One region of the Paenibacillus sp. FSL M7-0420 genome, then DNA from elsewhere that is predicted to be linked to it. Evidence: predicted binding sites of a transcription regulator. Region 1 holds the regulator's gene; the other holds the start of a gene.
What was found. The regulator CtsR, encoded in region 1, represses protease genes until heat stress. The targets are predictions, from matches to a motif close to ATGGTCAATAAAGGTCAAACA.
Positions count from the first base shown of each region.

Region 2: a site for CtsR is predicted at 3,653-3,673, ahead of clpP (ATP-dependent Clp endopeptidase proteolytic subunit ClpP). Genes of this name have one in related genera too.

Region 1 is NZ_JBBOCJ010000001.1:6,514,673-6,520,920, forward strand. It holds gene clpC (ATP-dependent protease ATP-binding subunit ClpC) at 1-2,174, opposite strand, end outside; gene MKX51_RS28055 (protein arginine kinase) at 2,212-3,276, opposite strand; gene MKX51_RS28060 (UvrB/UvrC motif-containing protein) at 3,306-3,827, opposite strand; gene MKX51_RS28065 (CtsR family transcriptional regulator) at 3,858-4,319, opposite strand; gene MKX51_RS28070 (GNAT family N-acetyltransferase) at 4,684-5,856, opposite strand.
Region 2 is NZ_JBBOCJ010000001.1:7,462,490-7,468,737, reverse strand. It holds gene MKX51_RS32340 (phosphoglycerate kinase) at 1-887, opposite strand, end outside; gene gap (type I glyceraldehyde-3-phosphate dehydrogenase) at 1,021-2,031, opposite strand; gene MKX51_RS32330 (sugar-binding transcriptional regulator) at 2,148-3,200, opposite strand; tRNA gene MKX51_RS32325 (tRNA-Arg) at 3,493-3,567, shown strand; gene clpP (ATP-dependent Clp endopeptidase proteolytic subunit ClpP) at 3,761-4,357, shown strand; gene MKX51_RS32315 (GDSL-type esterase/lipase family protein) at 4,447-5,085, opposite strand; gene MKX51_RS32310 (PdaC/SigV domain-containing protein) at 5,236-6,248, opposite strand, start outside.

The sequences.
Region 1 (6,248 bases):
GTCACGATCTCAGCGATATGCTTCTCATCCAGCGAGTGGAAGACAATGATCTCGTCGATCCGGTTCAGGAACTCAGGCCGGAAGCTCTTCTTCAGCTCTTCCATAACCTTGCCCTTCATATTGGTGTAATCGGCGCCTGCATCTTGAACGGCCGTGAAGCCAAGCGTCGAATTCTTCTTAATCGCCTGTGCCCCTACGTTCGAGGTCAGGATGATCAGGGTATTACGGAAATCGACTACGCGGCCTTTGGAATCGGTCAGACGGCCGTCCTCCAGCACCTGCAGCAGAATATTGAACACTTCAGGGTGGGCCTTCTCGATCTCATCCAGCAGTACAACCGAGTAAGGCTTGCGGCGCACCTTCTCTGTCAGTTGTCCGCCTTCTTCATACCCTACATACCCTGGAGGCGCTCCGACCAGCCGGGAGGTGGAATGCTTCTCCATATACTCCGACATGTCGATGCGGATTACCGCATTCTCATCACCGAACATCGCTTCCGCAAGCGCCCGTGCCAGCTCAGTCTTACCCACCCCGGTAGGTCCGAGGAAGATGAAGGAGCCCATCGGACGTTTCGGGTCCTTCAGACCCGCACGCGCCCGGCGGAGTGCCCGGCTGACCGCCTTAACGGCTTCGTCCTGGCCGATTACACGTTCATGCAGCAAGGCTTCCATATTCAGCAGGCGGTCTGTCTCTTCTTCCTTCAGCTTGCTGACCGGAATGCCAGTCCAGCTGGCCACCACCTGTGCGATATCCTCAGGTGTAACCTGGGAATCGGTGCGGCCCTGCTTTTCTTTCCACTGGTTCTTCGTAGTATCCAGCTCTTCACGAATCTTCTGCTCGGTATCGCGAAGTGCAGCAGCCTTCTCGAACTCCTGGCTTTGTACTGCGGAATCCTTCTCCTTGCGGATATCATCCAGACGCATTTCCAGTTCCTTCAGATTCGGCGGGATGGTGTAAGAATTCAGTCTTACCTTAGAGCCTGCTTCATCAATCAGGTCAATCGCCTTGTCCGGCAGGAACCGGTCAGGAATGTAGCGGTCAGACAGCTTGACTGCTTCCACAATGGCTTCATCTGTAATCTTCACCCGGTGATGGGCTTCGTACCGGTCACGAAGACCGAACAGAATCTGTACAGCTTCCTCAGGGGAAGGCTGATCCACTGTGATCGGCTGGAAGCGGCGCTCCAGCGCGGCGTCCTTCTCAATATATTTGCGGTATTCATCAAGCGTTGTGGCACCGATGCATTGCAGCTCACCACGGGCGAGGGCAGGCTTCAGGATGTTGGAGGCATCAATCGCGCCTTCCGCACCACCCGCTCCGATCAGCGTGTGCAGCTCATCAATGAACAGCACGATGTTGCCAGCCTGGCGAATCTCATCCATGATTTTTTTGAGGCGGTCTTCGAATTCACCGCGGTATTTCGTACCAGCCACTACAGAGCCCATATCGAGGGTCATGACACGTTTGTCGCGCAGCGTCTCCGGAATTTCATTGTTGATGATCTTTTGAGCCAGACCTTCGGCAATCGCCGTTTTACCAACCCCAGGTTCACCGATCAGCACCGGATTGTTCTTGGTCCGGCGGCTCAGCACCTGAATGACACGCTCAATTTCCTTGCTGCGGCCGATCACAGGGTCGAGGTTACCGTCCTTGGCATAGGCCGTCAGATCGCGGGCCAGGCCGTCCAGCGTTGGCGTGCTGACGTTAGCCGGAGCTCCGCTGTGGCTGGAGGTGGCTTCACTGCTGCCCAGGAGCTGCAATACCTGCTGGCGGGCCTTGTTCAGGCTAATGCCGAGATTGTTCAGCACACGGGCGGCTACGCCCTCTCCCTCGCGGATCAGACCGAGCAGGATATGCTCTGTTCCCACATACGTGTGACCCAGCTTGCGGGCCTCGTCCATGGACAGCTCGATCACCTTCTTGGCACGAGGAGTATAAGCGATGTTGGTCGGTTGTTCCTGACCTCTGCCAATCAGTGTTTCCACTTCATCCTGTATCTTCTCCAGACCCAGACCAAGTCCGATCAATGCCTTAGCGGCAATGCCGTCTCCTTCACGAATCAGTCCGAGTAAAATATGCTCTGTCCCAATGTTGTTGTGTCCCAAACGTACGGCTTCTTCCTGCGCCAGCGCCAGCACCTTTTGTGCGCGTTCCGTAAATCTTCCAAACATCATATCTCCTGCACCTCCACGGATAATAAATATCTATAATTTAATGTTGTGATCCCAGTGTCTCCCGGAGCAGCTTCGCCCGGTACATATCGCGTTCAGTAGGCGACAGCTCGTCACCGAACAGCTTTTGCAGAAAGCCCGGCTGAGTCTTGACATTCAGCTCATTGAGCACTGAAATCGAAGGCCCTTCCAGAATCCCCAGATCTACACCAAGCCGCAGATCGGAGAGCCGCTGTGCCGATTCTTTCAGTTCCATCACAGCAGCATAGGCCAGAATTCCGTAGGAGCGCTTGATACGGTCCGTAATCCGCAGAGCGGAATCGACCAGCAGGCGTTCACGGGCGTTGCGTTCATGCTCTATAATCTGGGTGACTACGCTGTGAAGATTCTCAATAATCTCATTTTCGGTCTGTCCGAGCGTAATCTGGTTGGAGATCTGAAAGATATTCCCTACTGCTTCGCTGCCTTCACCGTAAATTCCTCTAACGGTAAGCCCCACCTGATTAACTGCGGACAAAATGCGGTTGATCTGATGCGTCATGACCAAGGCCGGCAGATGCACCATAACCGAGGCTCTCAGCCCTGTTCCCACATTGGTGGGACAGCTTGTTAAGTAGCCTCTGCGGTCATCGAAGGCGTAATTGACAGCAGCCTCGAAAATATCATCGATGGCGGTTGCCCTTACCCAGGCTTCTCTGACCTGCAGCCCCGGGAACAGGCATTGAATGCGGAGATGATCCTCCTCATTAATCATAATGCTGACCGACTCGTCCTCATTAAGAATGACTGCCCCGCCTTTGGAATCATCCGCCAGATTAGGACTGATGAGGTGCTTTTCCACCAGTACTTTTTTGTCCAGCTCACCCAGCTCATCCAGTCTCAGCAGCTCGAAGCTGCCGAAGTCGGCCGAAGCTTCACCCTGAAATACGGGGGCAAGCTGCTCCAGCACCTCCTCGGACTGCTCTCTTGAAGCGAGCAGCGGGAACGGAAGATGCTCCAGATTACGGGCGATACGCATACGGCTGCTGATGACAATCTCCGAATGGCTGCCGCCGCAGCGCATCCAGTCACTCAGTGCTTGTTCGGTAAACCGGAGACTTGACATGCCCGGATCCCTCCTATATATCAAAGACTTTACTCTTGTGGCATTTCTTTTTCAAGCTTGCGGATTCTGTCCCTCAGCTCAGCTGCGGTCTCGAACTCCTCCTGCACAATACTCTGCTGCAATTCCTGCTTCAGCTCATCAATCTGGCGCTTGCACATGATCTGTGCGCCCGCCCGCTTGGGCAGCTTGCCAACATGCGCTGTACTGCCATGCACCCGTCTGAAGAGCGGGTCGAGCGTACTGTCGAAATACTTATAGCAGGAGCTGCAGCCGAACCGTCCCAGCTTGCTGAACTGTGAATAGGTCATGCCGCAGTTTTCACACTGCAGACCCTGCACATTCTGTGCTGCTGCCTTGCTCTTGCCTGCGCCTTCCAGATCCAGAAGACCGGAAAGCAAGCTGTGGATAGAGAAGCCTCCCGCAGTTCCGGGAATCAGTTCACCCTTCTCCCGCGCACAGCTTTCGCAGATATGAAATTCCGTCTTCTCCCCGTTCACAATCTTCGTGAAGTGGAGTGTAGCCGGTTTGACGCCGCATTCCTGGCATAGCATGAGCGGTGTCCCTCCTTACCATTTGACAAATTATTTGCCCAATAAAGAGATTAGCATAGCCTTCATAAGCTTGGCACGAATCTCATCCCGGTACGGCAGATTAACCGTCAGGCATTCCCGGGAAACCGCAGACCGCATCAGACACGCTTCACGTTTGGAGAGGAAACGGGCCTCCTCCAGCTGATAAATCAGCCCTTCGGCAGAATTCTGATCAATATCATTCCCTATCGTGGAGTTCAGATGTGCGTATAAGGCCACATTCTGAGGCAGCTCATAGCGTTGAATGCGGATATATCCGCCGCCGCCGCGTTTGCTCTCCACCACATATCCCTTTTCCAATGTGAACCGTGTACTGATGACGTAATTGATCTGTGACGGGACACAGGAGAACTGGTCCGCCAGATCGTTGCGCTGAATTTCCACCGTACCTTCGGGACTTTCATGCAAAATATTCTTCAGATATTGTTCAATAATATCGGAGATATTACGCATCACTCATCCTCCAGTGTGTAAGCATTGGTAAAACCTGTGCTGCGCCAACGCCTGCCGCCCAGAGACATGCTCTTAAGAACTTAACCCTGGCAATGCATTAAGAATCGGCTGCAATAGCCTCTGCACTGCACCTTTTCTCTAAATGTTACATTCTTGAGAACGATGATCTCCGGCCTGCGTTGACTTTGACTTTCTTTGACTTTTTCATATTATAACATATTCTCACTGAATGCCAAGGGGTTACTCTTATTTTTTACGTTTTGGCTGTATTGTATTCCGGTTGCCTGCTTCATTCACTGAATGGAGGCGTTATGTAGTAGGAAAGCTCCTCCCCATCCAAGGGAAGAGGAAGAGCCGTTCTCTGTCAGAAAAAATCGAATAATGCCGTCTCGGCCTGCGGAATCAGCGCTTCAAGCCAAGCTGTCGCCTCCGCAGTCCCGGATAATTGTCCGTACTTTGCCGCCTGAAGCGGACGTTTGTATCCCATCAACAGCACAGTAAGCGTGCCAATACTGCATTCAAGGTCAGCCTCTGACCGCCCGCCCTGAATCCGGTTAAACGTCGCTTCCCCTTGCTCCGACACAGTCCACCGCCATAACCCGTTGTTCCATGACGCATGCTGATCTTCAACATAAAGTACCCGCTCCCGGTCACCCTCCAGCACATTGAAGGTCATGTTCTCCACAAAAGCCTTAGCATTGACGATACGCGCCATGAAGTATGGATAATTCTCCTGTGCAATCCGCGGATCGGGAAGGAGGAAGGGAAGAATATCGTCAGCAGGCACCAGCTTCAGCTGTGCAGCCGTAATCATGGAGTCATGATTGGCCAGGAAGGTCCACAAGCCCTGGCGGGCAAGCTCGTTTCCATAGATGAACTCATCGATGACCAGCTCCTGCTGCACTATTTTATACAGCACATAGCCCTCCGGTTCACCCTGCTCAGAATAAAACACACAGGAATGCGTATCATCATCAAGCACACTTTCCTTCCACCAGGTTTCAGTGCGCTGGAGAGTCCCGTTATACCTCATGGCGAATTGCTCGTACAGCTGCTGGAATACTGCAAGATCCGGGATATCGCGCTTCACGCTGCCCTTAATCTCCTTCTTGTGCGGGAACTTCCCTACCGGAAGGGTGTATTTCTTATACTCACAGTAGATCTCCCAGCCGAATTTACGGTAAAAGGGAATCAGGAACGGATGCAAAAAGGACAACGTCTGACCGGCTTCGTTCATCGTCTGGAGCGCATGGGTCAGCAGATGGGCAACATAACCCTGCCTGCGGTTCTCCGGCCAAGTGGCTACACCGGCGATGCCCCCCATAGAAACGGGCTTGCCTTGTATATATACCTGTAACGGAAGAAGCGTCAGCTTCGCACCTATGCTGTCTCCTTCAAAAATTCCCCAGGTTTGTTCCGGTTTGAAGTTCTCCCTGGCGCGTACTCTATCTTCCGCAGAAACCTTATACTTAAAAGCATACTCGGACAAGCTCAGGCTGTCCTCAAATTCTCCGGCACGTAATTGCCTGATTTCCATTCTGTTCCCCCCGTTACATTCTATAAATTAGCTCCAGATATTTGCTTAATAGAGAGTATAACAAGCCAAGCCGCCGGATGCTAATAAAGGCTGGCCATCCGTTGCAAAAAGAATAGTTATCCACAGCTTTTGCACAGCAAAGCAAAAAACCGGAAAGAGTTTCTTTCCGGCTCAAATGAGTTATCCCCGATTACATTTTATCTATCCACAATATTCACTTTTTATCCACAAAATCGGTGTATTACTTATGTTTTCACTTGACTCATCCACAATATTGTGCGTGATTCCCCCATGATCCGGGGATCATTCTGTTCCTGTAAAGGTATCCACATGTGCGCAACTTTTCTGTACTTCCAGAAATCTATCCACAGCTTTTCCACAGCCCTGCCCGC
Region 2 (6,248 bases), 950 kb from region 1:
CCGATGTCCAGACCTTCCCAGTCTGCAGGAATCTCTGTTGCATCTACAATCTTGGTGTTGGCATCTGCACCGAACTTGTCAGCGACTACAACGTCAACCGGAAGCACGAAGTTCTTGCCCAGCTTCTTGGCCTTCTCGATGAATCCAAGCGCTGCATCAATCTTGTCGTTGTCTACCAGGGATTTACCGATTTCGTAGCCTTGAGCCTTGGTGAACGTGTAAGAGAGGCCGCCGCCAATCAGTACATTGTCAGCCAGATTCAGCAGGTTGTCGATAACATCAATCTTGTCTTTAACCTTGGAACCGCCGATGATGGCCGTGAAAGGACGTTCCGGGTTAGAGAGCGCCTTGCCGAGAACGGACAATTCCTTCTCCATCAGAAGACCGGATACTGCCGGCAGGAAGTGAGCGATTCCTTCTGTCGAAGCATGGGCACGGTGAGCTGCGCCGAATGCGTCATTGACGAACAGGTCAGCCAGTTCAGCGAACTGCTTAGCCAGTTCAGGATCATTCTTCTCTTCACCTTTGTAGAAACGGACATTCTCAAGCACAAGCACATCGCCATCGTTCAGTTCAGCGATTTTCGCTTTCACCGCTTCACCAATGGCCTCATCAGCCTTGGCTACCGGTTTGCCGAGCAATTCAGACAGACGGACTGCAGCGGAAGTCAACCGCATGGAATCGACGAATTCGCCTTTAGGACGGCCCATATGGCTGGCCAGAATGACCTTTGCACCGTTCTCAATCAGGTATTTAATTGTTGGAAGGGTTTCGCGGATACGGGTATCATCAGTGATCTTGCCGTCTTCCACTGGCACATTGAAATCTACACGCACGAATACGCGTTTGCCTTTTACTTCTACATCACGGACACTTTTTTTGTTCATGATTAACATTTCCTCCACACCCAAAATTGGTTCCTTCACGAAGCCATTTCATCACGTAGCCATTGCATTTAGAAAGAGCGGAAACAGACTTTCCTTGTTTCCGCTCTATTGTACTGCTTATATGAAATCGGTCTTATTTAGCAAGCTTAGCGAATTTCTCCAAAGTACGAACCAGCTGTGCAGTGTAGGACATTTCGTTGTCATACCAAGCAACAGTTTTAACCAGCTGTTTGTCGCCAACAGTCAGTACTTTAGTCTGAGTTGCATCGAACAGGGAACCGAAAGTCATACCCTTGATGTCGGAAGATACGATTTCGTCTTCAGTGTAGCCGTAAGTTTCTGGGTCAGAAGCTTCCTTCATGGCTGCATTGATTTCTTCAACGGTTACGCTCTTATCCAGAACAGTAACCAGCTCAGTCAGGGAACCTGTAGCTACAGGCACACGTTGTGCTGCACCGTCAAGCTTGCCCTTCAGTTCTGGAATAACCAGGCCGATGGCTTTAGCAGCACCGGTAGTGTTAGGGATGATGTTCTCAGCAGCAGCGCGGGCGCGTCTGAAGTCGCCTTTTGCGTGTGGAGCATCAAGCGTATTCTGGTCACCTGTGTAAGCGTGGATTGTAGTCATCAGGCCTTCGATGATACCGAACTTGTCGTTCAGAACTTTGGCCATAGGAGCCAGGCAGTTCGTTGTGCAAGATGCACCGGAGATTACTGTTTCGGAACCGTCAAGGATGTCATCGTTAACGTTGTACACAACAGTTTTCATGTCGCCTGTAGCTGGAGCGGAAATAACTACTTTCTTAGCTCCGCCTTTCAGGTGCTTCTCAGCGGCTTCTTTAGTTGTGAAGAAACCAGTACATTCCAGAACGATATCAACGCCAAGCTCTCCCCAAGGAAGCTCTTCAGGGTTGCGGTTAGCCAAAACCTTAACATCTTTACCGTTCACTTTGAAGAAGCCGTCATGCACTTCAACATCGCCTTGGAATTTACCTTGAGTTGTATCATATTTAAGCAAATGAGCAAGCATCTTAGCGTCAGTCAAGTCATTGATTGCTACCACTTCGATACCTTCTACATTTTGAATACGGCGGAATGCAAGGCGTCCAATACGTCCAAAACCGTTAATACCAACTTTTACACTCATTGAATAGTTCCTCCTAGAGTTCGTTTTATTTATTCAAGACAGGCCGTGAGGCTCGTCAAGACAACAATGTTAAGTATAATGCATAAACCCTTTGCGCGCGTCCCATTTAATGGAATCTATAGGACCTTTTGTAGCTGTGTGTCGATTTCCTTGCCGATTTCGGCAGCCGCCGCCTCGTCGATGACGAGAATATCCTCTTGTCCGAACCGCAGCATCGCATGAATGGCCTTCGCCTTGCGTTTGCCTCCGGCAATACCGATAACGACTTCTGTACGGATAATGTCTTCCAGGCGCAGCCCCATGGTCAGCATAGTGTGAACCACTTCGCCGTCCTCATTGAAATAGTATCCGAAGGATTCGGCTACAGCACCCTCGCCTTGAATCTCTGAGATCGTCCCGGAGTCCAGCTTGCGGCGGTGGGTCATTTCAATGGCATCACCTATTCCATGTACAATAATACGCGATCTGCGGATAATTTGTACAATCTCTCCAATATTGGAGTCCTGTGCAAGCGACTGATAAGCGTCTCCGCTAAGCAGATCGGGCACATGCAGCAGACGGTAATTGGCGCCAATCCGTTTGGCCATGGTTGAAGCAATAGTGTTGGCCTGTATCTCCATGCTCTCTCCCAGTCCTCCGCGCGCCGGAACAACCCAGGCGTTCTTATAGGAAAGGGATAGCGGCGGGGTCAGCTGATCGGCCATTTCGGCCAGGGTTGATCCGCCTGTGACGGCAATCGTATCGTCACTTCGCAGTACACTGAGCAGTGCCTTGGAGCCTGCGCGCCCCAGTTCACGCTTGGTGAACGGCGATGTCTCACAATCGCCAGGAACCACAATTACTTTGGTGAGACCGTACGTAGTACGAATTTTCTCTTCCAGATCATCCAGGCCGAATAGGCTCTTGGCGACCGGCTCCAGCAGGTCAAGCAGTCTGCGACCGGCATCGCTAATGCGCATACCGACGCTCTCGATCTCAATGAGCCCCTGCGATTTCAGAAGATCCGTCTCGGCACGCAGCACCCGCTCGGTCATATCAAGCGATGCGGCTAGCGTCCTGCGCCCAATAATATCGGACAGCATGATCTGATGTAGAATCGTATACCGTCTCTTAAGGGTTTCCATGAGATCAGGCAGAAGCTGCTTTTGGATTTCCAATAGATTACGCATGCTTTCACTCCTGCAACTTCGTCTTTCTCTTATCCCTTGTTCGTGGTCTCAAAATGTCCCGGGTTAACTTTTTAAGTCCCACCCATATTCTACCCAAAACTGACGCCGAGTGCAAGTGTTCCGAGACTATAATTCTCAGCCCGCTTTCATCTTATACATGGGCTTGTCCGGCAGGCCGCAGGCAGGAGACGCATCTCCGGCTCTATTAATGGAGGCAGAGAAAACTATTTTTGCGCAGGATGCCTAATACGCATTGCTTTTATCCGAGAAGTATATTATAATAATTTCTGTTGCGCCCGTGGTCCAATGGATATGACGTAGGCCTCCGAAGCCTGAGATCCAAGTTCGATTCTTGGCGGGCGCGCCATTATTTTCAAGCTTGTACATAATTTAGTGACGATTATATTATATTTAACCAAAGAGCCGCTTGAGGGCTCTTTTTTTTGAAAGTAAGTTTGACTTTCTTTGACTTTTTGTTTGAATTTGTTTATCATGTGGTTAATACGGTAACAGTAAAAAATGAACACATTCGAAGCACCAATTTCAAGGAGGTTTTCCACGTGAGTTATATTCCTATGGTAGTAGAACAGAGCAACCGCGGTGAGCGCGCTTATGACATCTATTCCCGCCTGCTGAAGGACCGCATCATTTTCCTTGGAACGGAGGTTAATGACGTGGTTGCCAATTCCATCATCGCACAAATGCTCTTCCTGGCTGCCGAGGACCCGGATAAGGATATTCACCTGTATGTGAACAGCCCAGGCGGTTCCATCACAGCGGGTATGGCCATCTTCGATACAATGCAATACATTAAGCCGGATGTATCCACCATCTGTGTAGGTATGGCCGCTTCCATGGGGGCGTTCCTGCTGAACGCCGGCGCCAAGGGCAAGCGCTTCGCCCTGCCGAACAGCGAGATCATGATTCACCAGCCGCTAGGCGGTGCCCAGGGCCAGGCTTCGGATATCGAGATCCGTGCCCGCCGCATCATCAAGCTGCGTGAGAAGCTGAACCGCATCCTCTCCGAACGTACGGGCCAGCCGCTGGAGAAGATCGAGAAGGATACCGACCGCGACTACTTCATGAGCGCTGCAGACGCTGCCGAATATGGTATCGTGGACAAGGTAATTGAGAAGACTCTGCCGACAGGCGTATAAGTACTTAATTTCATGAATTTACTAAGAGGCTGTTACAGACCATCTGGTCCGTAGCAGCCTCTTTGATTGTTCCTGCACCGTTCCACACCCTACCTTAAGCCCCCGTAACCCAAAGCGTCCAGCTTGCCTGCAATTACGCGGTAGCCTCTGCTGTTCGGGTGAATATGGTCCAGGAACAGCAGCCCCCGCTCATTACCGGCAAACTCATGGTAGATCGAAGCAAACCCTACGTTACTGCTGCTGTAGCCTGATGCATAGCGGTTGAACTCGCGCACCCACTCTGTTGCTTCATCCACCTGGGGATATGGGTTATAGAGCCCTACCATCCGGAGGATGTAGGGGCTGCGGGAGCCCGCTTTGAGCTGTGTCAGGCTACCCATGATGTCGCTGTAGTTACGCTTGCAGTCCCTAAGCGCCTGCTTCAGCAAGCCCTGGAATTCACCGGGCCGGGGCCCGGCTGCCCGGGCTGCCTTAATCAAGTCATTGCCGCCAATGGACAGCGTAATGATCTGCGCATCCTTCACCGCCGCCCGGTAGACGTTCGAGCTCCTCAGCCGTTGCTTCAGCCCCCCGGTGGTCAGACCGTTGACGCCAAGATTCGCCGGCACCACCGGCGTGCCGAGTCTCCCTTCCGCCATCCGCCGGTAGACGGGGACGAAGCCGTTCCCGGGAAGCGCCCCGAAGCCGGTTGTGAGTGAATCCCCAATGGCCGTATACTGATAGACCATACTCTTTCCCTCCCCGTTATAAGCTGCTTGCCTTCTTTAATTTATGAAAGGCCGGGTGAAGTGGTAACGGCAGGGCCGCCCGATTAGTCCATTAAAACGCAAACAACCCTTGTGCTCGTCATAGAGCACAAGGGTCAGTATTAGGCTGTATTATTTCAGCGCTGCGAACGGACTGCTTCCGTCCGGCAGGAGTTCCTTGAAGCTGAAGTTGAATTCCGGGAAACCCTCGGCATATGCGGTGTATTCGTATAACTGGAAGAAGAGCACCGCTTTGCCATCTTTTAAATAGAAATACTTCTCTGTATCCAGACCGTTGAACCCGCCCAGATAACCCCCGTTAGCTTTGATCTCGGTGGCCAGCTTGGCATTGAGCTGTTTCTTGTAATTAGGATTGGCACCGAACAGGTCGCCCAGCAACAGACGTTTCCCGTCTTTGAGCGAGAAGGTGAACGCATTGCGGTAAGTCATCCCATGGGCACCGCCGGTATACCCGTATTGATTAGTGATTAGGCTGAGCACACCATCCTGGTTGTACGTGACCACATAACCGCCTTCGAATTCATACGGCCGGTCATCCTTCGACCGCTTGGAGATTTGATCTTCAGCATCCTTCGCATAGTTCAGAACGGTCTGCTTGATCAGATCATTGATCGCCTTCTCTGCCCCGGCGTTCGCCAGACCGCTGACCTGCGGATAATCCAGCTTGATTGGCGCATCCTTATAGTCCTTCGTATAGCTCGCTGTCTTGATTGTTACGGCATTCTGCGTCCTTTTCGTCAGATTCAGCTGTCCTGCAGCAGCGTTCCAGTCCCCTTTATAGCCCATGTAATCGTTAATCAGCTGGAACGGGACGTACAGCCGGTTGTTCAGTTGTTTGCCCTCATATTCACCAATATAATAGTTGTTCACTCGGATCATAATGCCGTAATCCATAATTGCCAGCTTCAATTGCGCAGTACCTGTTCCTATAGAATAAGTCTTCTCCGCTTTATCATAAGAGAGCGGCATCCCCAGCGCATCGCGCAGGAAGGTTACCGGCACCCATACCTTTCCTTCCTGGAGCAGGCCCGCCTGGGCTGCATTTTTACCGTTAACCTTCAGCACTACAGATGAGGATTTGACTTTGGCCGAAGCGGCTGCCGGAGCGGCCTCCGTAATGTCTG